Regions from separate parts of the Pseudoalteromonas sp. AOP31-A2-14 genome, predicted to be linked through region 2. Evidence: predicted binding sites of a transcription regulator. Region 2 holds the regulator's gene; each other region holds the start of a gene.
What was found. The regulator sigma-54, encoded in region 2, starts transcription at its own class of promoters, with help from an activator protein. The targets are predictions, from matches to a motif close to GTTGGCACGNNNNTNGNNT.
Positions count from the first base shown of each region.

Region 1: the regulator sigma-54 is predicted to act here: its motif matches at 5,016-5,034, upstream of ACT3S9_RS13630 (LiaF domain-containing protein).
Region 3: the regulator sigma-54 is predicted to act here: its motif matches at 3,019-3,037, upstream of ACT3S9_RS14655 (TorF family putative porin).

Region 1 covers NZ_JBQSXI010000001.1:2,936,691-2,944,849, reverse strand. The annotation lists gene ACT3S9_RS13670 (M13 family metallopeptidase) at 1-725, shown strand, start outside; tRNA gene ACT3S9_RS13665 (tRNA-Gly) at 860-935, opposite strand; tRNA gene ACT3S9_RS13660 (tRNA-Gly) at 1,081-1,156, opposite strand; tRNA gene ACT3S9_RS13655 (tRNA-Gly) at 1,223-1,298, opposite strand; gene orn (oligoribonuclease) at 1,500-2,045, opposite strand; gene rsgA (small ribosomal subunit biogenesis GTPase RsgA) at 2,166-3,224, shown strand; gene asd (archaetidylserine decarboxylase) at 3,242-4,108, shown strand; gene ACT3S9_RS13635 (BON domain-containing protein) at 4,189-4,758, opposite strand; gene ACT3S9_RS13630 (LiaF domain-containing protein) at 5,067-5,723, shown strand; gene dusA (tRNA dihydrouridine(20/20a) synthase DusA) at 6,218-7,222, shown strand; gene ACT3S9_RS13620 (PspA/IM30 family protein) at 7,458-8,132, shown strand; gene ACT3S9_RS13615 (PspC domain-containing protein) at 8,141-8,159, shown strand, end outside.
Region 2 covers NZ_JBQSXI010000001.1:453,899-462,057, reverse strand. The annotation lists gene lptB (LPS export ABC transporter ATP-binding protein) at 1-408, shown strand, start outside; gene ACT3S9_RS02120 (RNA polymerase factor sigma-54) at 470-1,963, shown strand; gene hpf (ribosome hibernation promoting factor) at 1,992-2,279, shown strand; gene ACT3S9_RS02110 (PTS sugar transporter subunit IIA) at 2,284-2,733, shown strand; gene rapZ (RNase adapter RapZ) at 2,746-3,591, shown strand; gene ACT3S9_RS02100 (HPr family phosphocarrier protein) at 3,613-3,885, shown strand; gene mgtE (magnesium transporter) at 4,004-5,362, shown strand; gene ACT3S9_RS02090 (YqaE/Pmp3 family membrane protein) at 5,772-5,930, opposite strand; gene ACT3S9_RS02085 (BON domain-containing protein) at 6,006-6,581, opposite strand; gene ACT3S9_RS02080 (HesA/MoeB/ThiF family protein) at 6,766-7,545, opposite strand; gene thiE (thiamine phosphate synthase) at 7,545-8,159, opposite strand, start outside.
Region 3 covers NZ_JBQSXI010000001.1:3,164,473-3,172,631, reverse strand. The annotation lists gene ACT3S9_RS14665 (endonuclease/exonuclease/phosphatase family protein) at 48-866, opposite strand; gene ACT3S9_RS14660 (aldo/keto reductase) at 1,214-2,110, shown strand; gene ACT3S9_RS14655 (TorF family putative porin) at 2,241-2,918, opposite strand; gene ACT3S9_RS14650 (hypothetical protein) at 3,206-4,369, opposite strand; gene ACT3S9_RS14645 (AsmA family protein) at 4,941-6,884, shown strand; gene rplN (50S ribosomal protein L14) at 7,150-7,518, shown strand; gene rplX (50S ribosomal protein L24) at 7,529-7,843, shown strand; gene rplE (50S ribosomal protein L5) at 7,860-8,159, shown strand, end outside.

The DNA.
Region 1 (8,159 bases), 2.5 Mb from region 2:
TGGGTAACTATATTCGCCATAGTCAGTGGTCATACGACGATATGATTGCAAAACTAGACAAGCCTGTAGATCGCTCTGAGTGGCACATGACGCCACAAACAGTGAATGCTTACTATAATCCAGTCAATAACGAGATTGTATTTCCAGCGGCTATTCTACAGCCCCCATTTTTTAATTTAGAAGCTGATGATGCAGTTAATTACGGTGCGATTGGTGCTGTAATTGGTCATGAATTAGGTCATGGTTTTGACGACCAAGGTGCTAAATATGATGGTGACGGCAATTTACGTGATTGGTGGAGCGAGTCAGACCTTAAGCAATTTGAAGCGCGTACAAGTCAGTTAGTTGAACAATATAACGAATATAAACCTTTTGAAGATGCGAGTGTAAACGGCGAACTAACATTAGGCGAAAATATTGGTGATTTAGGCGGCCTAACTGTTGCTTATAAAGCTTACCAACTATCCTTAGGTGATAAGGACAAAGCGCCAATTATTGATGGTTACACAGGCGATCAGCGCTTCTTTATGGGGTGGTCACAAATTTGGCGTCGTAAGTATCGTAATGAAGAACTGCGTAACCGATTAATGACAGACCCTCATTCGCCAAGCCACTACCGTGTGATTGGTATTTTGTCGAATATGCCTGAATTTTATGAAGCGTTTGATGTCAAAGAAGGTGACAAAATGTATATCAAACCTGAAGATCGCGTAAAAATTTGGTAGTTATTGATACAAAGCTATAAGAATTAAAAAACGGTACTGAGTGCCGTTTTTTTATGGCTGGATAAAAAATAGTAAAAAGAATTAGTTAAATAATATTTGGTAATGAATAATGAGGGAAAATATAAATAAGATATTGGAGCGGCACACGAGGCTCGAACTCGTGACCTCGACCTTGGCAAGGTCGCGCTCTACCAACTGAGCTAGTGCCGCATTTCAAGTTAGTCAGTAATTTGTCCGTTGTGCGCGACAAGTCGCGGTAGAACGTTCTGGCAACTGAGCTAGTGCCGCATTGTAACTTCATTTTGAAGATTTTAACTTGAAATTATCTAGTTGCTGCAATTTCTTTGGTTGAAATTGGAGCGGCACACGAGGCTCGAACTCGTGACCTCGACCTTGGCAAGGTCGCGCTCTACCAACTGAGCTAGTGCCGCATTGTAACTTCATTTTGAAGATTTAACTTGAAATTATCTAGTTGCTGCAATTTCTTTGGTTGAAATTGGAGCGGCACACGAGGCTCGAACTCGTGACCTCGACCTTGGCAAGGTCGCGCTCTACCAACTGAGCTAGTGCCGCATTTCAAGTTAGTCAGTAATTTGTCCGTTGTGCGCGACAAGTCGCGGTAGAACGTTCTGGCAACTGAGCTAGTGCCGTATCAATATTTTTTCAAATAAAAAATATTGATTATCAAGTTACTTAAACACATTAACCCCGCGAGGGTTATCGTCTTAAGCGGGGCAGGATTTTACAATAATCCGATGTGTTTGCAAGTGTTTTTTACAATTTAAAGAAATTTTCTCGGTAGATTTTTAATTCCATAATCGAATCTTTTATGTCGTCTAAAGCAAGGTGTGAGCCTTTTTTGTTCACTTGTTCAAGTACATCAGGTTTCCAGCGACGAGCAAGCTCTTTAATTGTGCTTACGTCTAAATTTCTGTAATGAAAGAAATCTTCAAGTGTTGGCATATATTTATTCATAAAGCGACGATCTTGGCCAATCGAGTTACCGCACATAGGTGATGTGGCCTCTGGAACCCATTGCTTTAAAAATTCTAAGGTTTGCTCAACTGCATCTTGCTCGTTAAATTTACTGGCTTTACAGCGTGCTGTTAACCCAGACTTGCCATGTTGCGTGGTGCACCATTCATCCATGCCATTGAGCAGTTCGTCGCTTTGATGAATAGCGACTGTTGGCCCTTCAGCCAGAATGTTTAACTCACTATCGGTGACAATAGTGGCAATTTCGAGTATTTTATCTGTTACTGGTTCAAGACCTGTCATTTCGAGGTCAAGCCAGATTAAATTTGATTTATGAAAAGACATAATTACCTAAGCGGTGCTTCCTTTAGATCCAGCGCATTTCGATATATCATATTAGTATCAACCGTCGACCTAAAGCTTTTTTTCCAAAAAGCCGACATTTAACTTATTTTAAGGCCAAAAGTGGCGAAGCAGAAAAAATTAAGTAAAGGCCAATCCCGTAGGATAAAGGCTAACCATCAAAAGCGTTTATCAAGTGCTGGTGACAAACCTGCAAAAGGTGAAGGCTCGCAATGGCAAACAGACAATTTAGGCCCCACTGAAGATGCGGTGGTGATTAGCCGTTTTGGACAGCATGCGGATATTGAAACCCAAACCGGTGAAGTTTTACGCTGTAATATTCGCCGTACCGTGTCTGGTATTGTATGTGGTGATGAAGTTATTTTTCGCCGCGCTAAAGTCAGCGAAGGTGATTTAGCGGGCGTTATTGAAGCAATCCAAGAGCGCCGTTCACAGTTAACTCGCCCTGACTTTTACGACGGTGTAAAAGTAGTTGCTGCTAATATCGATCAAATATTAATGGTGTCGGCAGTATTACCTGAATTTACCGCGAGTATTATCGACCGTTACCTTGTTGCCTGTGAAGATATGGGTATCGAGCCTATTTTAGTGCTGAATAAAATCGACTTAATAGATGACGAAGGTTTAGCAGTTATTAATAGCACTTTAGATATTTACCGTGGGCTTGGGTATCAAGTGTTATTAGTGAGTAATACAAGCGGCGAAGGTATCGTTGAGCTTAAACAAGCATTGGTAGGCAAAAATAATATTTTTGTTGGTCAAAGTGGTGTGGGTAAATCGACATTAGTTAATACTGTTTTACCTGATGCGGAAATCCTAACTAAACAAGTCTCTGAAAATAGTGGGTTAGGGCAACATACCACCACCGTATCACGATTACACCATTTACCGTCAGGCGGTAATTTGATTGATTCACCAGGTATTCGTGAGTTTGGTTTATGGCATTTAGATGTTGAGCGAGTGACGTGGTGTTTTAAAGAGTTTCGTGAATTTATAGGTGGTTGCCGCTTCAGAGACTGTAAGCATTTGAACGATCCAGGTTGTATTATTCGCCAAGCAGTGGATGACGGTGACATCTCAGGGTTACGCTTTGATAGCTACCACAGAATTTTAGAAACAATGGCCGATGGCCGTGCCGGTGCTCGTGCTCCGCGCGTATAATTTTAGGAAGAAAAAAAGTGAGCTTAGATAAATTAAAAATTACCCTGCAGTACGTAATGCCCAAACATTTTTTATCACGCATGGTGGGTAAATTAGCGGCTGCAAAAGCGGGTTGGCTAACAACAAGTTTAATTAAGTTATTTATTAAACAATATAAAGTTAACATGGCTGAAGCAGAGCATTCGAACCCAGAATATTATAAAACTTTTAATGAGTTTTTCACACGTCCTCTTAAAGATGGCGTTAGACCGCTCGTTGAAGATAAAGACATTATTAGCCAGCCTGTTGATGGCGCAATTAGTCAGTTAGGTGACATTGTTGATGGACAGTTAATCCAAGCTAAAGGCCACAATTACAGCTTACAAGCGTTATTAGGTGGTAATGAAAAAGACAGCGAGCCTATGCTTGGTGGTAAATTTGCGACTATTTATTTAGCGCCGAAAGACTATCACCGAATTCATATGCCGATTGATGGCACGCTGAGTAAAATGATTTACGTGCCAGGTGATTTATTTTCTGTAAACCCATTAACAGCACAAAATGTCCCTAACCTATTTGCGCGTAACGAGCGTGTTGTGGCTATTTTTGATACTGAAATTGGCCCATTAGCAATGGTCTTAGTTGGTGCTACAATTGTTGCAAGCATTGAAACTGTTTGGGCGGGTACTGTCACGCCACCGGCAGGTAAAGATGTATTTAGCTGGAACTACCCTAAATCAGGCGAACAAGCTATTACGCTTAAAAAAGGTGAAGAAATGGGGCGCTTTAAATTGGGCTCGACAGTGGTGCTTGCTTGGGGTGCTAATAAAGCGGATATTTTAGACTCAGAGCAGCCTGAAACAGTGACCCGCATGGGTGAAGCTTTTGCTAAAATAGTTGATTAAGGTGTTTGATCTTAAATAGACAGCCGTTAAACATAGAAAAGCCCAGCAATACTGGGCTTTTTGATAATTTATAACTTAAATTATTCAGCAACAACAGTCAGTTCATCAACTACGCTGCGAACATCTTCAGCATTTTTGGCAATTTTAACCGCTAATTGTTTTTCAGCATCTGATTTAACAGAACCATTAAGTGTTACTACACCATTGTCGGTATCGACATCAATGTCAGTGCCACCCACTTCTGAGGTAAATAAGTAACGAGTAGTGATCACCGTGCTAATTTTAGCATCTGTTAAATCACTTTCTGAGTCGTCCATCTCTTTATCCATCGCAGAATTTGCTGTTTTAGCGTCTTTAACCACGGTAAGTTGATTATCAATATCACTAACGCCTTCAAGGCTTAACACTAGCTCTTCAGCCAATTCTTTATCAAGGTCGTTATTTACTTTACCCGTTAAAACGACTTCGCCGTTTTTAACATCTGTATTGATGTCAAAATTATTTAAGTTGGTATTCATTAGCAGAACGGTTTCTGCTTTACCATCAATCCACGCATCTTTACTTTCATTTTCCCAATTACTAGCATTTGCACCCATAGCTGTTGTACCTAGAACTAATGCGGCGATCATAGACTTATTAAATGTTTTCATAATCTCTCTCCTTCTGATTAAAGACAGTTATATCTAAGCGAATAGCATGCCAAGATTATAATTATTAATAATCAGTAGGTTACGGTTTAACTTTAACAGTGAATAATATCTTTGGTAATTATTTACAGACGGACAAGTAATTTATTCAGCTAATGTAGAATTGACTATAAAATAGCATTTTTTATTAATCTATCGTTAATATAACTAATGATTATAATTACATTTAAATATAATTAGCTGATATTATTAGTAAAAAAAGTGGCGTGAGTATTGCTTTCTAGTTTGTTAAAAATATATAAGGAATAACCATGAGCGTAAAATTAGCAGATCGTCCCATCGAACAAGTGCGAGAAGAAGTGATAGACCAGCTGATCTATAACTACAGCCATGCAGTGATCTCTGCTGATGCATTTGAGCGACGCTTAGATAAAGCCATGGAGGCTAGCAATAATGAAGCACTGATTGGTTTAGTCAGTGATTTAGAACTAAAAGTAGATAAAAACTACCATAGCGAAAAGCATGCGCAATTTACGCCAAACTATAGCCACAACAGCACAGAAGAAACCCTACAGCTACGTAGTATCTTAGGTTCTAACGAACGTAGCGGCCAGTGGTTAGTGCCCAAGCATATTTACCTAACTAACGTGTTGGGCTCTATTGAGCTTGATTTTACGGATGCTATTTTTGAACACCAACACGTCACTATTCATGTGCGTTGCGTATTAGGCAGCGACGAAATTTATGTACCTGAACACGTTAATGTTGTATCAAAAATATTTAGTATTATAGGCAGTGTTGAAAACAAATCGGTCTCGCTTAATAAACGTCAAGGTCCGACGATTACCATCGAAGGCGAGGTGATATTAGGCTCAGTTGAAATTAAAATAAAACGTACCATTAAAGAAAAGTTTGTCAGTTTTGCCAACAGCCTGCGCAGCAGCTGGCAAAGTATGAATAAGCCTTAAGATATTTGGCATTATTTAATTCGCTTTTGTGATGAGCATGATATAGCGCTCCTTGCAAAAGTGCAGCCAATGTTAAGACCTACCTAATAAGATACCTTCCTCCTTCAATGTTATACGTGGTTAGCTGATTTATACCCAAGCCACCTCAAGATGCAGAATTCAGCGTTTCGCAGGGGCTTAATATCAAGGCGTTACTTTGCAACAATGGCAGTCCCTTTTAAGAAGTAGCAACGATGAGAGTAAGTGCCTGTGAAACGCCCAATAGGTTGGTTTAAAGCGATTTATACTGCGTTATTGATTTTAATAATAGAACCACTATTACTTGCAATCAATGCCTTGCCTAAATCGCTTTTAATTCCAACTGAAACTCGCATCTTGAGGTGGTTTGGGTATATAATCCGCCGCTTGATTTTTATACTTTTAAAAGCAATTACGTTTTTAAAAACCCCGCGATTAATTAAGTGTGCCCAGTAAGGCAATTTGGAATAATTTTTATGAATGGTAAGACCTTAACTCAAAATAAAGCTCCTTTAAATCAAAGCTTTCGTCGCTTTAGTGTGGCTCCAATGCTTGATTGGACAGACCGTCACTGTCGCACTTTTCACCGTAAAATGACAAAACATACGGTGCTTTACACAGAAATGATAACAACTGGTGCTATTTTATTTGGTCGCGGTGATTATTTACATTTTAACCACCACGAAAACCCTGTTGCTTTACAGTTAGGTGGCTCTGATCCTGATGATTTAGCCAAATGCGCTAAGCTTGCCGCTGAGCGTGACTATGATGAAATAAACTTAAATGTAGGTTGCCCATCAGATCGCGTGAAAAAAGGCCGCTTTGGCGCCTGCTTAATGGGCGAACCTGCACTTGTTGCTGAATGTGTAGCTGCGATGAAGGCTGAGGTAGATATTCCGGTAACAGTTAAAACCCGTATTGGAATTGACGAACAAGACTCTTATGAGTTTTTGTGTGCGCTGATTGAAGCAAGCCATAAAGTGGGTTGTAATGACTTTATTATTCATGCCCGTAAAGCATGGCTCAGTGGGTTAAGCCCAAAAGAAAACCGCGATGTCCCGCCGCTTGATTATCCGCGTGTTTATCAGCTTAAAAAAGATTACCCGCAACTAGATTTAAGCATTAATGGTGGTGTTAAAACAATTGCTGATAGTTTAACGCATCTTAATCAAATAGATGGCGTTATGATTGGTCGTGAAGCTTATAGCAATCCATTTATCTTAAGCGAAGTAGATGAAAAAATTTATGGTGATAGCCCATTTATACTTTCACGCCATGATGTTGTGCGCGCTATGTATGATTATATTGAAGATGAAATGCGCCAAGGTGCTAACTTTTGGCATATTGCCCGCCATATGCTGGGAATATTTCAGGGTCAACCGGGTGCACGAGGATTTAGGCGTCATTTGTCTGAAAATGGTCATGGTAAGCAAGCTGATTTATCGGTAATGGATAAAGCGCTTAGTTTTGTGCCCGAGTAGGTAATCCGTAATCTGCCTAAAAAGCTGCTATTAAGTGGCTTTTTTTGATCCTAAAATTTAGTGAAAAAGTTAATTTTTTAGTCAAATTAGCATTTTTACATTCAGCTTACAGTCACTAAATTTATGAGTTTTAATCGCCAAGGTATTGATTTTAAATATGTAAAATGCTAGCTATGTAACTTGGCATAAGAATTGGAATCTCTTAGTTGTAAAAGATAATCAACAGGAGAATCAAATGGGTGTTATTAATCGCGTTAACGATATTATTCAATCGAATATTTCAGCGGCTTTAGATAAAGCGGAAGATCCAGAAAAATTATTAAACTTACTGATCCAGCAAATGCAAGATGCTCTTGTTGAGTGTCGTGCGACAGCCGCTACTTTTTTAATGCAAGAAAAACAACTTAAACGTGAGCTAGCAGCTAAGCAATTAAATAGCGATGCTTGGCAGGTTAAAGCTGAAAAAGCACTGCTTAAAAACCGCGATGATTTAGCTAAAGCGGCATTACTTGAAAAGCAGCGTACTACTACTCAAATCCAAAATCAGCAAGTTGAGCTTACTAACGTCGCTGAATCAATAGAAAAATTAACCGCCGACTGCCAGCGTTTACAAAATAAGTTAACTGAAGCAAAAGCAAAGCAGCTGAGTTATCTGCGTAAAGAGCAAGTACTTCAGGCGCGCGTAAAAGTTAAGCAGCAGTTACATAGCGATAAAGTAGCAGATGCACTCGCGCGTTTTGAAATTATAGAAAGGCGCGTTGAGTCAATTGAGTCACAAGTTGATGCTTACGACTTAACGGGTAGTAATAGTGCCCATAATACGGCTGAGCAGATAGATGAACTCGTTAAAAACTCTGCACTTGAGCAAGAGTTGCAGGCACTTAAAAGTAAACGACAAGAACTCGCTTAGGAGGCATTATGAATACCTATCAACATC
Region 2 (8,159 bases):
AAAGAACTAAAAAAGACTGAACGCGAAGAGGTACTAAATGAATTACTTGACGAACTAAGTATTCAACACATTCGTGATAGCCAAGGCATGGCATTGTCTGGTGGTGAACGCCGCCGGGTAGAAATAGCTCGCGCATTAGCAGCCAATCCTAAATTTATTCTTTTAGATGAGCCTTTTGCTGGTGTTGACCCTATTTCAGTGTTAGATATAAAGAAGATTATTGAACACCTTAAAAACCGAGGTATAGGCGTACTTATTACTGATCACAATGTACGAGAAACCCTTGATGTTTGTGAAAAAGCCTACATTGTTTCTCATGGGGAGCTAATTGCATCTGGCACTCCTGAAAACGTATTAAATAATAAAACAGTGCGCGATGTTTACCTAGGTGAACAGTTTAGACTCTAAATCGACTAGCATCTGCTAGTATTAATTATGACAACATTTTAAAAAGGATTGTTAGAGATACATGAGGCAATCATTACAGCTGCGCATGGGCCAGCAACTTACAATGACACCACAGCTGCAACAAGCGATACGCCTGCTGCAACTTAGTACATTGGATCTCCAGCAAGAAATACAAGAAGCGCTAGATAGCAACCCATTACTTGAGGTTGAAGAACAAAATTTTAGTGACGAAAATGCTGGTAAAAATGAACAAAAGCAAGATACAGATGATGTCACGGTTAGCGCTTCGCCAGACGAAACCTCAAGCGAATACGAACAAGAAAGCTCAGAAGCATTAACTAAAGAAACCGTGAGTGACGAAATGGCAATGGACGTTACGTGGGATGAGTACATGAGTGCAGCCCCTAATTCGTCATCAGGGCCAATGCCTGAAGATGAATCTATTTATCAAGGTGCATCAACAGAAACACTGCACGAATATTTAATGTGGCAACTACAGTTAACGCCATTTAGTCCCACTGATGAGGCGATCGCTTTAGCTATTGTTGAAGGCATCGATGAATCAGGTATTTTAACCGTTAGTTGTGAAGACTTATTAGAAAGCTTGAATCAAGGCGGCGAAGAAGAAATAGAACTTGATGAAATACAAGCTGTGTTAAAGAGAATTCAACTTTTTGACCCAATCGGCATCGGCGCACGCAGCTTACCTGAATGCCTATGTATTCAACTAAATCAATTTGATCCCGCAACCCCTTGGATTAGCGAGACAAAAAAGGTTCTAACTGATCATATCGATTTATTAGCCAGTCGTGATTACCGTACTTTAATGAAAAAGACTAAGCTTAAAGAAGACGAGCTTAAAGAGGTTATGACGCTCATTCACAGTCTCAATCCCAAGCCGGCTGATACCATTGTGCGTGAAGAATCTGAGTACGTTATTCCTGATGTGTCAGTGAAGAAAATAAAAGGCCGCTGGATAGTTGAGCTTAACCCCGACAGCATGCCAAAAATTCGTGTAAACAGCCAGTATGCGGCAATGTCTCGCTCTGTTAAATCAAGCAGTGACAGCCAGTTCATTCGCTCTCATCTGCAAGAAGCCAAATGGTTTATTAAAAGCTTAGAAAGCCGTAACGATACTTTATTAAAAGTAACTAACTGCATTGTGCAGCAACAACAAGGTTTTTTTGAACATGGACCCGAAGCTATGCGCCCAATGGTTTTAAATGATGTAGCTGAAATGGTGGAAATGCATGAGTCAACAATTTCGCGAGTAACTACGCAAAAATATATGCATACTCCACGCGGTATTTTTGAGTTGAAATACTTTTTTTCAAGTCATGTAAGCACCGAAAATGGGGGGGAATGCTCATCAACAGCTATTCGTGCTCTGATCAAAAAGCTAGTCAGCGCAGAAAACTCAGCGAAACCGTTGAGTGATAGCAAAATAGCAGATATATTGGCAGAGCAAGGAATAAAAGTGGCTAGACGCACCATTGCAAAATACCGCGAGTCGCTTGCTATTCCACCATCGAACCAAAGAAAAAGTTTGATTTAAGGCGTTAACACACAGAAGGAAAATGCTTATGCAATTAAATTTAACGGGTCGCCATGTAGATATTACTGATTCATTAAGAGACTATGTAAATAGTAAATTTGCGAAGCTAGAAAGGCACTTTGATCATATAAACAATGTGCATGTCATTCTTGATGTAGTAAAACTAAAGCAAAAAGCAGAAGCCACTTTACATGTCAGTGGCGCGGAGTTGTTCGCTTCGACACAGCACCAAGACATGTACGCCGCGATTGACGGACTTATAAATAAACTAGACCGCCAAGTAATCAAACACAAAGAGAAGATTGCTCGACATTAATCCTATGAAATTAAGCTCACTTACTTGTCAGGACTGCAGTAAAGCTGCGGTCCTTTTTAATAGCAAAAAACGCATTATTGAATTCATAAGCCAGCTAGCCCACGAGCAGTTACCGCATTTAGTCCAGCAAGATATACTTAATGCGCTGTTGACTCGCGAAAAGTTGGGGAGTACAGGTATAGGTAAAGGTATTGCTATTCCTCATGGCCGAATGAATGGTATTGATAGTCCTTTAGCGCTTGTGCTAGTGAGTAAATCACCCATTAATTTTGATGCTATCGATAATCGCCCTGTTGATATATTTGTCGCACTCATCGTCCCTGACGGTGATAGTGAGCTGCACTTAAAGACGCTAGCCGCCATTGCTGATAAACTAAACAATAAAGAGTTTTGCAAACAATTACGTAGCGCAAAAACGGACCAAGATTTATTTAATGTAATTGATGCACAATAAAGGAGACTAGTAATGGAGTTAATTATCGTCAGCGGCCGCTCAGGCTCAGGGAAGTCCGTTGCGCTACGAGTATTAGAAGACTTAGACTATTACTGCGTAGATAATATTCCAGTTAACCTATTACCGTCTCTAGTACGAAGTGTATCAGACAATTACGACAAAATAGCTGTTAGCATCGACGTTAGAAACCTGCCTAAAGAACAAAAAGAATTTAACGATATACTCGAATACCTACCTGGATTTGCAAAACCAACTTTATTTTATTTAGACAGCGACGAGCAAACACTGATAAAACGTTTTTCTGAGACTCGTCGCCTGCATCCATTATCGATTGACTCTTTACCGCTTGATTTAGCGATAAAACAAGAAAAAATATTGCTGGATGTACTGATCACTCATGCTGATTTTATTATTGATACCACCGATTTAAGTGTCCACCAGCTGGCTGAATCAATTCGTGAAAAAATTCTCGGCAAAAAAGACAAAAAATTAATCATAACTTTTGAATCATTTGGCTTTAAACATGGAATTCCTAAACAAGCTGATTACGTATTTGACGCACGATTTTTACCAAACCCACATTGGGAACTTGAGTTAAAGCCACTGACAGGACTTGATCAACCAGTAAAGGATTATTTAGCAAGTCACAGTATAGTGCAAAAGTTCACCTGGCAAATTCAAACCTTTGTACAAACATGGCTGCCTCATTTAGAGCGTAATAATCGTAGCTATTTAACTATTGCTATTGGTTGCACAGGTGGCCAGCATCGTTCAGTCTATTTAGCGCAAACCATTGGTGAAAGTTTTGCAATGTCTCACTCAAATGTGAAAATTCGCCACCGTGAACAAGAAATATAAATACCAAGGTAGCCACAATTAATGTATGCAGAAGATACTTTTTTAATTAAAAACAAGTTAGGCCTACATGCTCGTGCTGCTAGCGTTCTTGCACAATTAGCAGTGCAATTTGATGCCACCATAACGCTATTTCAAGATGAAAAACAAGCGGCTGGCGACAGTGTCTTAGCACTGATGCTGTTAGAAAGCAGTAAAGGCAAAGAAGTAAAAGTTATTTGTAAAGGCCCTGATGCAAAATCCGCGCTTGCAGCCATCGGACAGTTAATAGCAGAGCGTTTTAACGAGCAAGAATAAGCTTGCGCTTGGTGTCTGTCTTTAAATTGCGGTAAACTAAATACAGTTTTTAGCCAAAACATTGTTAATTATCTGAATTTTTCTATCTTCGTAATAGTTTATTTTTATAAGGACGCCAATGCCCGATACTTTTGAACAGGATTATCCACTACAACAACTAAAACAGGTGACTCAGTCACTCAATAGTGGGCAGTTTGTTCAAGTCAGGCGTATGTTAGCAAAAACGGCCCCGTGCGATACCGCGCTATTACTAGAGTCATCTCCGCATAAAATCCGTAGTTTACTATGGCAACTGGTCGACCCTGATGTGCAAGGTGATGTACTCGAAGAGCTTTCTGAAGATGTGCGCTTGGGTATTATTGCGCAAATGGAACCTGAGCATATAGCTGCTGCCACTGAAGACATGAGCGATGATGACTTCGGCGAAGTATTACGTAGCCTGCCCGATACAGTTTATCAAAATGTGGTTGGCGCCATGGACAGCCAAGATAGAGAACGTGCTACCCAAGCACTTTCTTATCAAGAGCGCTCAGCCGGGGCATTAATGAACACCGATACGGTGACTATTCGCCCTGATGTTACTATTGATGTAGTCCTTCGCTATCTGCGCTTACGCGGCGAGCTACCTGAAGGCACCGACGATTTATACGTAGTTGATAAGCATAACTGTTTTTTGGGCGCAATGCCGCTAAGCGTACTATTAACTAACTCTCCGGATAAAGTCATTCGTGATTTGATGGATGAAGACTGTGAGTCAATTGCCATCTCTATGGATGAGAGTGACGTTGCGCAGCTGTTTGAACGCCATAACTGGATTTCAGCCCCTGTTGTTGATGATAACGCACAATTACTTGGTCGTATTACTATCGATGATATCGTTGATGTTATTCGTGAAGATGCTGAACATAGCTTATTGAGCTTAGCCGGCCTTGATGACGAAGAGGATACCTTTGCTCCCGTATTAAAAAGCTCCCAAAAGCGCTCTATTTGGCTTGGTGTGAATTTATTGACGGCGTTAACAGCTGCTTTTGTCGCCAGCTTTTTTGAAAACACTCTCGCTGTTTTACCTATTCTAGCCGTACTTAACGGTATTGTGCCGTCGATGGGGGGTGTTGCAGGTAGTCAAACACTCACTCTGGTTATCCGCGGTATTGCAGTTGGCCATATAAATCAAACCAACCAACGCTTTTTGCTGATGAAAGAACTGGCTATCGGCGCGATTAATGGCGTGGTATGGTCAATTTTAATAGCAGGCGTGGTCGCTATTTGGCAGTGGGACTTTAAGTTGGGAGCCGTGCTTGCTTTTGCTATGTTTATGAACTTAGTAGCAGCAGGTATAGCCGGTGCTAGTATTCCACTAATTTTGAAAAAGATGAATATAGATCCAGCCCTTGCAGGTAGTGTGTTATTAACTACAGTGACTGATATAATAGGTATTTTCGCCTTTTTAGGCACTGCAACTTGGTTACTGATTTAATTGAGTTAGTGTAAGAAAAGTTGCTTGAATTAGCTCAACTCTACATACTCACTAAGGGCGGCATTTAGTAACATGCACTTATGGTTTTTACTACTTAACACTTCTAATATTGCTGCCATCCTAGCTAACCACCCTTACTTTTCGTGTGCTTACAGCTATCCATAGCCATTCTCGTAATTCCACCTTAACTTCCATTATCCTTATTTATCCAAGCCTTCTATAATCCATTACTTACTTGCTCGGTGAAGTAGTATCCATAATTTTCTTCCATTGCTGCGCCGTCCATAGCGACACACTTTGTACATCCGTTTCTTTAAAATGACTTTCTTTTGTATGATTATACTCCATAACATTCCTCCTTGCAGACTTGCGCCTGTTCTTCCTTGTAAGTATTAATGAATACGGCTTATTAACGTCTAGCGATGATATAAATCGCATGGATCAAACCAGGAATATAACCCAGCAATGTTAACAAGATATTAATCCAAAATTGTGCACCCAAACCTACCTGTAAAAAAACACCTAAAGGTGGAATGAGCACTGAAAATATAATACGTATTAAATCCATCTTGCGCTCCTTACTATAAAAAACTAAATCTCAAACTTAAAGCCCAAAAGACTGGGCTTTATAAAGTGACAAATATTACTTTTTAACGATAGTAAGATTGTCTTTAACATCTCTTACATCTTCTGCATTTGAGGCAATTTTAACAGCTAACTGCTTTTCAGCGTCAGATTCAACTGTACCGTTCAACGTGACTACACCTTTATCTGTATCAACGTCGATATTAGTACCGCTTACTTCAGAATTGAACAAATAACGCGTTGTGATAACAGTGGTAATTTTAGCATCTGTTAAGTCACTATCAGCGCTATCATCGCTGTCCATGTCTTTACTTTTCATCATGGCTGACTTTTTATCTTGAATAACAGTTAACTGGTTATCTACGTCCATGACATCATCAATGCTTAACACAAGTTCTTCAGCAAGCTCTTTATCAAGATCACTTTTCACTTTACCAGTTAATGTTACCTTACCATTTTTAACATCGGTATTAATGTCAAAATTATTCAGATTGCTATTCATTAACAGTACGGTTTCAGCCTTACCATCAACCCATGCATCTTTACTTTCACTTTCCCAGCTATTGGCTTGAGCACCCATTGCTGTTGTACCAAGAACTAAAGCTGCAATCATTGTTTTGTTAAATGTTTTCATAATCTGTTTCCTTTTGATTAGTTACGCTATTTAATATGCGAACATCGCGCCAACTTTATAACTATTAATAATCAATAAGATACAAAAAAACATTTAACCGTTGTAATTTTTTTACAAGCTACTCGGTAATTTATTCCTAGTATTGCAACAATAGATAAACACTTCATGGTCATTTGTAAGTATTTTATACTGGGCTATAACACTCAGAGCAATCGGTAGATTTCGTAAGAGTGAATTTTTGCTGTGCGAGAGTTAAACCATCAAAACAGATAAACTGGCTACCTTGGTGGTGCCCTAGGATTAAATTAATCCCGAGTAATGCCTGCATTGATCCCATCACACCTAGAAGCGGACTCAGCACACCTGCATTATCACAATTCAGTGCTTGTTGCTCTGGCTGCTCTGGCTGCTCTGGAAACAGACAGCCATAACAGGGACTTTGTGGCACACGAAAATCAAAGCACATCAACTGTCCTTCGCTAGCAATAGCCGCGGCTGATATAAGTGGTATACCCGCTTTTAAACAAAAACGATTAACTGTATAACGTGTAGCAAAGTTATCACTGCAATCCAGTACCAGTGTTGCAGCTTTAAATATTTGCTCAGCATTTTCTTCAGTTAATTGCTGACTAACAGTGTTAACAGTAATTTGGTTATTTAAGCTCGTTAGCACTTTACCTGCAGCGCTCGCTTTAGCTTGCCCTAAGTGGTTCACTTTATAGAGCACCTGTCGCTGCAAATTAGAAAGTTCGACTTTATCGTCATCAAGTAACGTAAGCTCACCAACACCCGAAGCCGCTAAATACAAAAGCGCAGGGCTACCTAAACCGCCCGCACCAATCACAACAACGTGTGCTGCTTTTAGTTTTAGCTGACCATCAAGGCCAACTTCTTTAAGCATTAAGTGGCGACTATAACGTAGCTGCTCTTTGTCAGATAATTCTTTCTCAGGTAAGTCTGTCATTATTTTTCAAAGCCATCCTTATAACTCTCTTTAATAGCACCTTGTAAATCTACAATTGCTTGTTGATAATCATCAGCTTCAGTAATAGCCCTTACTACAGCAACACTGCCAACACCTGTGGCAGCCACTTCTAAAGTACGCGCTAAATCAATCCCCCCGATAGCGACTGTTGGGTAACTTTGCATTAATGGCACAAAATGTTTTAGCTTTTCAAGCCCTTGGATTTGACCCGTCATATCTTTGGTGGTGGTTGGGTAAATAGCTCCAAATGCCATATAACTAGGACGATAATTGTGCGCGCGAAGCATTTCATAAAAACCATGAGTCGAAAGCCCTAAACGCAGCCCCGACTCTTTTATCAGGGCTAAGTTAGCTTTAAGCAAATCTTCTTGGCCTAAATGTACACCATAAGCGCCGTGTTTAATTGCCAATTGCCAGTAATCGTTAATATACACGTTACCATCGTACTTTTTCCCTAGTGTAACTGCTGATGCAATCACCTCATCAAGCTCGTTTTCTGTGCCATTTTTTATTCTTAGCTGTACGGTTTTAATACCTTGCGCTAAACACTTCTCTAGCCAATCAAGTGTATCAACTACTGCATATAAACCGAG
Region 3 (8,159 bases), 2.7 Mb from region 2:
GCAATAGACCAATGAGGTGCAGCATTTGAAAAAGTCACAAGTCCCCCTTAATTAATCGTTAAAGTGGCTAAAATAGGGTTGTGATCAGAGCTAGTAACTTCTTTGACTTGGGTTGTATCTATAGTTACGTCACGTGCCCAAACTTGGTCAAGCGCTAAGCCGAAGGTTTTAGTGCGCTTATCGTCTAAATAAATAGCTTCACTTAAGCCTAAATTTGATAGTGTTTTTATTATTAAAGCTTGGCGGTCATCGCTCCATGCATTGAGGTCGCCTGCAAATATGATTGGTCCTGTATGATTTTTCATAATAGCTGCTGTATTTTGCAATTGATGATTAAAATCGTCAGTCCCTAAGGTAAAATTGATACCGTGTAAGTTAATGCTTAACAATTGCTGTTGATTTGGTAAAGCGTATTGCACAATGTTGGTCGCTTTAGGGCTGCGTAGCCAAGGCTCAATATCGGTTAAGGTGCAATGTACGGTTGCTGGCCAACGACTTAAGGTCATTACTCCCGATTGCATGTCGCCACTTTTGTAGCCTTTTGAAAATCGCCAAAAAGGTTTGAGGTTTTTTAACTTTTCGGTCTCAATGGCTTCTTGTAAAAATACAATATCTGCTTGTTGGTTTAGCTCATTTAAATCTTCATATAAACCCTGGTTTTGGGCTTTGTAGATATTCCAACTTAGTAAATGTAATTGCTTTGGCAGTACATAGTGTTTTGCATAAGTTTGTATTTGGCTTTTTTTTAGCTGTTGCTGGCATTGCTCAAGAGAGCTAGCAATTTTAGTAATGCCTTGCTGTTCATCAGATAGTGTTGCGGTATGCACTGGAAATAAAATAAAAAAATAAAAAATTATATTCAACACTATTGGCCTCTGTCATATTACTCGGCTGCTACTTAGGCTAAAATCACGTCATTAGTTTCTATGTAATTGTGAACAATTGTAGCCTAGGATTAGTTCGCTGTTCAAATGAATCAATAAATTGCCTCCGTTCAAAAAGTGCTAAGCCGGTAGGCTGTAGTTTATACGGTCAATGTTTTTAATAGTGGAAGGGAAGTCGCATGGGCAAATAGATGCCCTTTTTCTGCTATAGCAATCACAGCGCCTTTAAAGTAGGGGAATACGTATGAGTGTTAGCTTGACTCGTGCTGCAAGTATTGATGAGGCAATTAACATGCTAAATATGTATCACAAACAGTTAAGGTTGAATTATGAATAACATCACTCCCCCCGTGATTGACGAGCTAGTATTGGGGTTTTGGCGTTTACTTGATAGGCAAGCCACGCCGCAGCAATCGTTACAATTTTTAGAAGAGGCTATTGCTGCCGGTATTACTCATACCGATCATGCCGACATTTATGGTGAATATGGCTGTGAACGTGAATTTGGAAAAGTATTAGCGCTTAAGCCAAGTATTCGTGATGAGATAAAAATCATCACCAAATGCGGTATAAAACCTGCCTTTCCAAGTTTGGGTTTAGCAGGCCAAGCAAATCATTACGACTCAAGTGCCCAGCATATAATTGCTTCTACTCAGCAATCTCTTAAGCATTTTAATACTGACCGTTTAGATGTGCTGCTTATTCATCGCCCAGATTACCTAATGCATGCAGATGAAGTGGCTGAAGCATTTAATACACTTAAGCAAAGCGGCGATGTGCTTGAGTTTGGTGTATCCAATTTTACGCCTTCACAATTAAACTTATTACAGTCGCGCCTTGATTTTAAGCTGGTAACTAATCAAGTTGAGTTTTCACCCTATGAAATGAAAGCACTAGATGACGGTACGCTCGACCAATGCCAGTTACTGGATATTAAACCAATGTGCTGGTCACCTTTAGCGGGCGGTTTGTTATTTGATGAAAAAGACGAAAAAGCCATTCGCTTACGCCATGTGTTAGCGCAAGTAGGCAGTGAAATTGGTGCAAGCTCGGTTGATCAGGTTGTATACGCGTGGTTATTAATGCATCCAAGTAGCCCATCAGTGGTACTCGGCACAGGCAATATAAAACGGGTTGAATCAGCGGTTGCGGCTAAGCAATTAAAGCTTAATCGCGAGCAGTGGTATCGTATTTGGCAAGGTTCAACAGGGCATAGCGTGCCTTAAGCTGCGAGTTTATAATAAATTAAAAAGCTACACGCTGACTTAATAAACATGGTTGGTATTTTTGAGTTGGTGGTTCTTAGATCGAGAAAGGGCCTTGCGGCCCTTAGTGTTGCAGCAAGTAACACATTTTTTATAAGCTAAAGTCTACAGCGTACGCGACATAAGCTTTGATATCTGAGTCGTCCATATCAGTATCTGATAGACCGAAAGTGAATCCATCTTTAGAGATTGATACACCATAGTCAATAATATCTTCATCACCAATAAAGTCGCCAGAATAGTGACCTAGATGTAATGCCATTTCTGTACCATTACTGCCTATAGCAAAGCCATAATCGGCAGTTAAATATAAAGAGTCACCGAAATCTGTACCATCACCACTTGCAGCCGATGTTGCAAGTACTGACGCACCAAAACTGAAACCACCCATACTGATGCTGCCGTAAACTTCTGAAAAATCAGCATCTGCGCCAGAAGCTGCGTCAGGGTAAGCGTAATAGATGTAACCAACGTCGTAGCTCATGTTTTCATTAATATCACCACCAAAACCAGCGTAGAGATCAAGCTCGTAGGTCATTTCATCTGCCCAGCTTGCGTTTGAAGCCCAAGTACCAGCATAAAATCCAGACTCACTGGCATAATCAATACCGCCTGAAACTGCGGCTTCCCCGCCTGTTTGCTCTTGACCACGCCATAAATAATTAGATGTGGCAGCAGCATTAGCTGTTACTTCAGCATAAGCTGCTGTTGATGTAGTACCCATAAGCACAAGTGTGCTCATAGCAATGGCTGTTTTTAGTTTTAACATGTTTCGTATCCTGTTTGTTATGCTGATTTTTCTCGCAATTATTAATTAGATTGCAGTCTAGCTAATTGCGGATCTCATCTTTAGTTGTCTATTAGGATATTTGCACTGCTTGTGCCAAGTTAAATGGAAGTAATTATTTATATTTTAATCACTTAAAAAACAAAGGTATGAGTGTTTTATTAGAAAGGAAACTTAAATATCAAATGATAGTTACGCACTTTGTTGGTGCGTAAAAAAGCCCGTATGCACAACTCGGTTGCAACGGGCTGTATGTTTTCTAAACGAGTTTAGCCAAATATGGTGCGCATCAGGCTGATCGTTTCAGCAACGCCGCGGCCTTTTTCAACTTCGTTAATTATAGAGCCTCGTTTAGCGCGAATATGCTCAGGAATATCATCATCCGCTAAAGCACGGTCGACAAGTATTTCAGCTGATTCTTTACCTCTACGCACTTTTTTAGCGCCAGTGCTGGTGCTACGTTTAGGTTTGCTTAATAACTTTATATAGTTAGAGTTATTTGGGGTATTTTTATCTGCATAATAAAAAAAGCATGGTAATAATGCTTTTATAGCGACTAGTTGCTGTTCTAGCTCACTACTGCCATTGGCCATTTTAAACCAGGACATGCTATGAATAGCTTGCACAATGTCTTTCCAATAGCGTTCAAAGTCGCGATTGTTAAGCTTGGTAATACCTAATGCAGAGCATAGCGCTTCTAATCGAGAGTTATTAATCGGTGTAAATACATCTGGTCGGCGCATGGCTAAAAGGCGTGTTGCAGGGGCAAGTGTTGGTTTTTCATTACTATCATTAAATGCTAATAAGTAACTTACAACAAACTGTTGGTAATCAGTAGCAGTTACTTCACCTTCAAGCGGAATATGGGCAAGTGCATCATCAAATAATGCTGGTAAATCAGCCAACATTTGATGAAAACCTTTAGCGCTTTTGGTAGAAGCAAACCATTCTACGTCAAAATTATAACTACTTGGATCAAGTGAATTGGTGTGCTTACCGGTAAATGCGAGTAAATCCTCAGGGATCATTTCTTTTAAAGATTGCTCACGAAGGTTATTTATATAGCTTGTTAAGCGTAATTGTTCATCAAGAGCTAGTACTTCTTTGTGTTGCTCTACAAAAGTACTTACAACTGGCCAAGGTGCCACACGCAATGTTTTTAGTTGCAGAAAACTAATGGCAGAGATGAGCTGAACATGAAGTTTTTTTAATATTGGCAACTGACTCTTTTCAAGTAGATCGTAGTTAATGCGATCACGGCTTGCGTTGAGCAATTCATAGCACCAAGCTAGGAAGTCTTCAGGATAGCTTTCTACTTTTACCGCCATTAGGTTTAAGCTCAGCTCAGAGGCTTGCTTTAAAATATTTTGATAAATTTGACTTTCTTGTTCGCCTAATGTCATCTCTGACGGTGAAATTAGTAGTTTCTTCATGCCTGACAGTACTCCGAGTAGATACAGTTTAGAACACTAATTTTAGCGCAAAACCGCTTAAAGCAACAGCGTTGTGCGTCATATCGACGCGAATAAAGGGTTAGTGGGTTGTACCTCAAGCATATTTTTTGAATATATTGTCGGGAATAAAAGTATAACAGTTGTATGTTTTTGGCTGACAATATATTCATTTGGCGTAATTAGACTTTAAATTTAGATGTTGAACTGCTTTACTGTTTTAAAACGATGATCACCGATAGTGTAAGGCGAAAGAACTCTACAGTGCTCTAATAGTGACTCCAAATCGACATAGAAAACCAAGCGTTGTGACCGATAAACCTTCCTACTTCTATATATTTTTGTTTCATCGCGCCACACTCTGTTAAAACTTGTCACGTTAGGTATTATTGGTTAATGTTTTTTGTAACCTAAAGGTATTGATATGTTTAAGGAATGATTCAGATATCAACAGGTAAAATTTTATAAATTACTTTTTTCTACTCTTGGCAATGATTTCCAGAGTAACTCCCGCTATGATAATAATATTAATCGCACATTTGAAAGGATAGTCATGAAAACCTTGTTTAAAGTTATTGGCGTAATTTTATTATTGCTTGTTGCTTTGATAGTTGCAGCGCCATTTTTAATCCCTACAGACGCTATTTTTAATAAAGTATCTGAGCAGGTTGAAAAAACCACTGGACGCACACTTACTATTGATGGCGATAAAAGTTTATCGGTATTCCCTTCACTTAAGCTTGAACTAAACGATGTTCATTTTGCTAACATGCCTAGTGGCTCTCGCGCTGATATGGCGAGTATGCAGCAGTTGGCAATTCATATTCCGTGGTTTTCGCTATTTGGTGGTGAGTTTAAGCTCGAAAAATTTGTGATTAACGAGCCAAATATTTTGCTTGAAACCGATAAAAACGGTAAAGCGAACTGGCAGCTTTTTGATGCAGTAGCAGAGCAGCCGGCTAATACTGAGCAAGCGGGCGGGCCTACTAAGTTGCCTGAAAACTTTGATATTCAATTAGGTGAAGTGGCAATATACGGAGGAAAATTTACTTACCTTGATGGCGCAACAGGCGCTAAACAAGAAATAAGTGATTTAGACTTGGCCATTTTACTTCCTTCACTGCGTGAAACATTAGAGGTTGAAGGCGGTATTACCTATATGCAAGAACGCTTTGAGCTAGATGTAACACTCGATACGCTGGTTAAAGCGATTGAAGGCGATACTTTTAATATAATGCAAGCAATCACATCGAAGTTAGTCGATGTTGATTTTAAGGGCTCAATTGCAGATCAAGGTAAAGACATTCAAGGGCAATTATCACTTAGTGGTGATTCAGTTAAAAATATTGCTAAATGGCAAGGCGTTGAGCTAAATGCAAAAGAGAATGCCTTTAATGAATTTAACGTTAAAGGCAAAATGCGTTTACAAGGCGAAAAATTTACCTTAAGCGAATTACTTGCAACACTTGATGCATTACAAATTAAAGGTGAAAGCGATATTAACCTTGGTAAACGTTTAGCTGTGAATGCCGATATTGATTTAGGTATGCTTGATTTAAACCCATATTTGCCAGAAGCTGTTGCTAAAAATGAAGATGATGCATCACCGAGCAGCGATGCGCCAGCGCAGCCAATTGTGTGGGACGATACAAAAATGGATTTAAGTGCTCTGAATGCGCTAGATGCTAATATTATTGTGCAGTCAAGCGGTTTACAGGCAAATGATATAAAGCTAGGTGCCAATCAATTAACAGTTAACCTAGACAATGCAGTTGCAAAAATAAGCTTAGATAAATTTGCTGCTTATGAAGGTGATGGTAAAGGTATGATTACCGTTAATGCTAAAAAAGCACCTTACGCCATAGCGACTAACTTTAGCTTAGATAAAATCGATGCGCAGCCATTACTAACAGATGCCACAGGTTTTGATAAGCTTATGGGTAAGGGCTCACTTAATTGGGATTTAACAACGACCGGCGAAAGCCAGAAAGATTTTGTTAATGCGCTGCAAGGAAAGCTTGCTTTTGAATTTGCTGATGGAGCTGTTAAAGGTGCCAACGTAGCTGAAATGGTACGTAAGGGCAAAGAGCTGCTCAAAGGTAACTTTAATGCCGTGTCAGAAGGGTTAGATACTGGTTTTGATAATTCACAACAAACAGATTTCTCAGCATTAACAGGTAGTTTTAACTTTACTGATGGTGTTGGCAAAAATACCGATTTATCATTATTAAGCCCATTAATTCGTATTTCAGGCGAAGGAGATGTAGATTTACCAGCTGCAAATGTAAACTATCGCTTAGTGACGGGTATTGTCGATTCACTTGAAGGGCAAGCAACCACCGATGATAGTACTGGCTTTAAAGTACCACTACGTATTGAAGGGCCATTTCATGATGTGGGCATTAAACTTGATGTGAACGAAGCCGCAAAAGATGAAGTAAAAGATGAAGTAAAAGAAAAAGCAAAAGATAAACTAAAAGGCTTATTTGGCGGTTAACTTACTTACCTGTGATAAAACAAGGCGCATTTGCGCCTTGTTTTATAATCAACAACAAGCGTATTACCGCTTAACACCACACGCTAATTACTCTACAAGTAATCTTAATTAATTAAAAAATAACCTATCTCTTGCCTCCCATTGCTGGTACAATTGCCCGCCCTTAAGAGACAACTCGCTTGTTTTTTGGGTGGAATTTAACCTAAACGCTTTGATTTTAAACAAATTAAAGCCAGTTGTAATAACTACACCGGAGGTCATTAGCATGATCCAAATGCAAACTCAGCTGGACGTTGCTGATAACAGCGGCGCTCGCAAAGTGCAGTGTATAAAAGTCCTAGGCGGTTCGCACCGTCGCTATGCGGCTGTTGGCGACATCATTAAAGTTTCTGTTAAAGAAGCTATTCCTCGCGGCAAAGTGAAGAAAGGTGATGTAAGAAACGCGGTAGTTGTGCGTACTAAAAAAGGCGTTCGTCGTCCAGACGGTTCTTTGATCCGTTTCGACAGCAATGCGGCTGTTATCTTAAATGATAACTTGCAGCCAATTGGTACTCGTATTTTCGGTCCTGTGACTCGCGAACTTCGTAATGAAAAGTTCATGAAAATCGTTTCACTAGCCCCAGAAGTACTATAAGGAGTCTATCATGGCAGCAAAAATCCGTCGTGATGACGAAGTAATCGTACTAGCAGGTAAAGACAAAGGTAAGCGCGGTAAAGTGCTTTCAGTTGCTACTGAGTCTGGTCGAGTATTCGTCGAAGGCATCAACTTAATCAAGAAGCATCAAAAGCCGGTTCCACAAATGAATCAGCCTGGCGGTGTTGTTGAGAAAGAAGCGTCTATCGACGTATCAAACGTTGCGATCTTCAACTCGGAAACGAGTAAAGCAGATCGTGTAGGTTTCAAGATTGAAGATGGTAAGAAATTACGTATCTTTAAATCTACTGGTAAAACTATTTAATAGTTGGAGTAGAATGATGGCGAAACTGCATGAAGTATATAAAGACAAAGTAGTTTCTGAACTTCAAGAGAAGTTTGGTTTCAGCTCTGTCATGCAAGTCCCTCAGATCGAAAAGATCACACTGAATATGGGTGTGGGCGAAGCCCTAGCTGACAAGAAAATTTTAGATAACGCGGTTGCGGATCTAGAATCTATCTCTGGTCAGAAAGCTTTAATCACAAAAGCACGCAAATCTGTTGCAGGCTTTAAAGTGCGTGAAGGCTACCCGATTGGCTGTAAAGTAACCCTACGCGGCGAGCGTATGTGGGACTTTTTT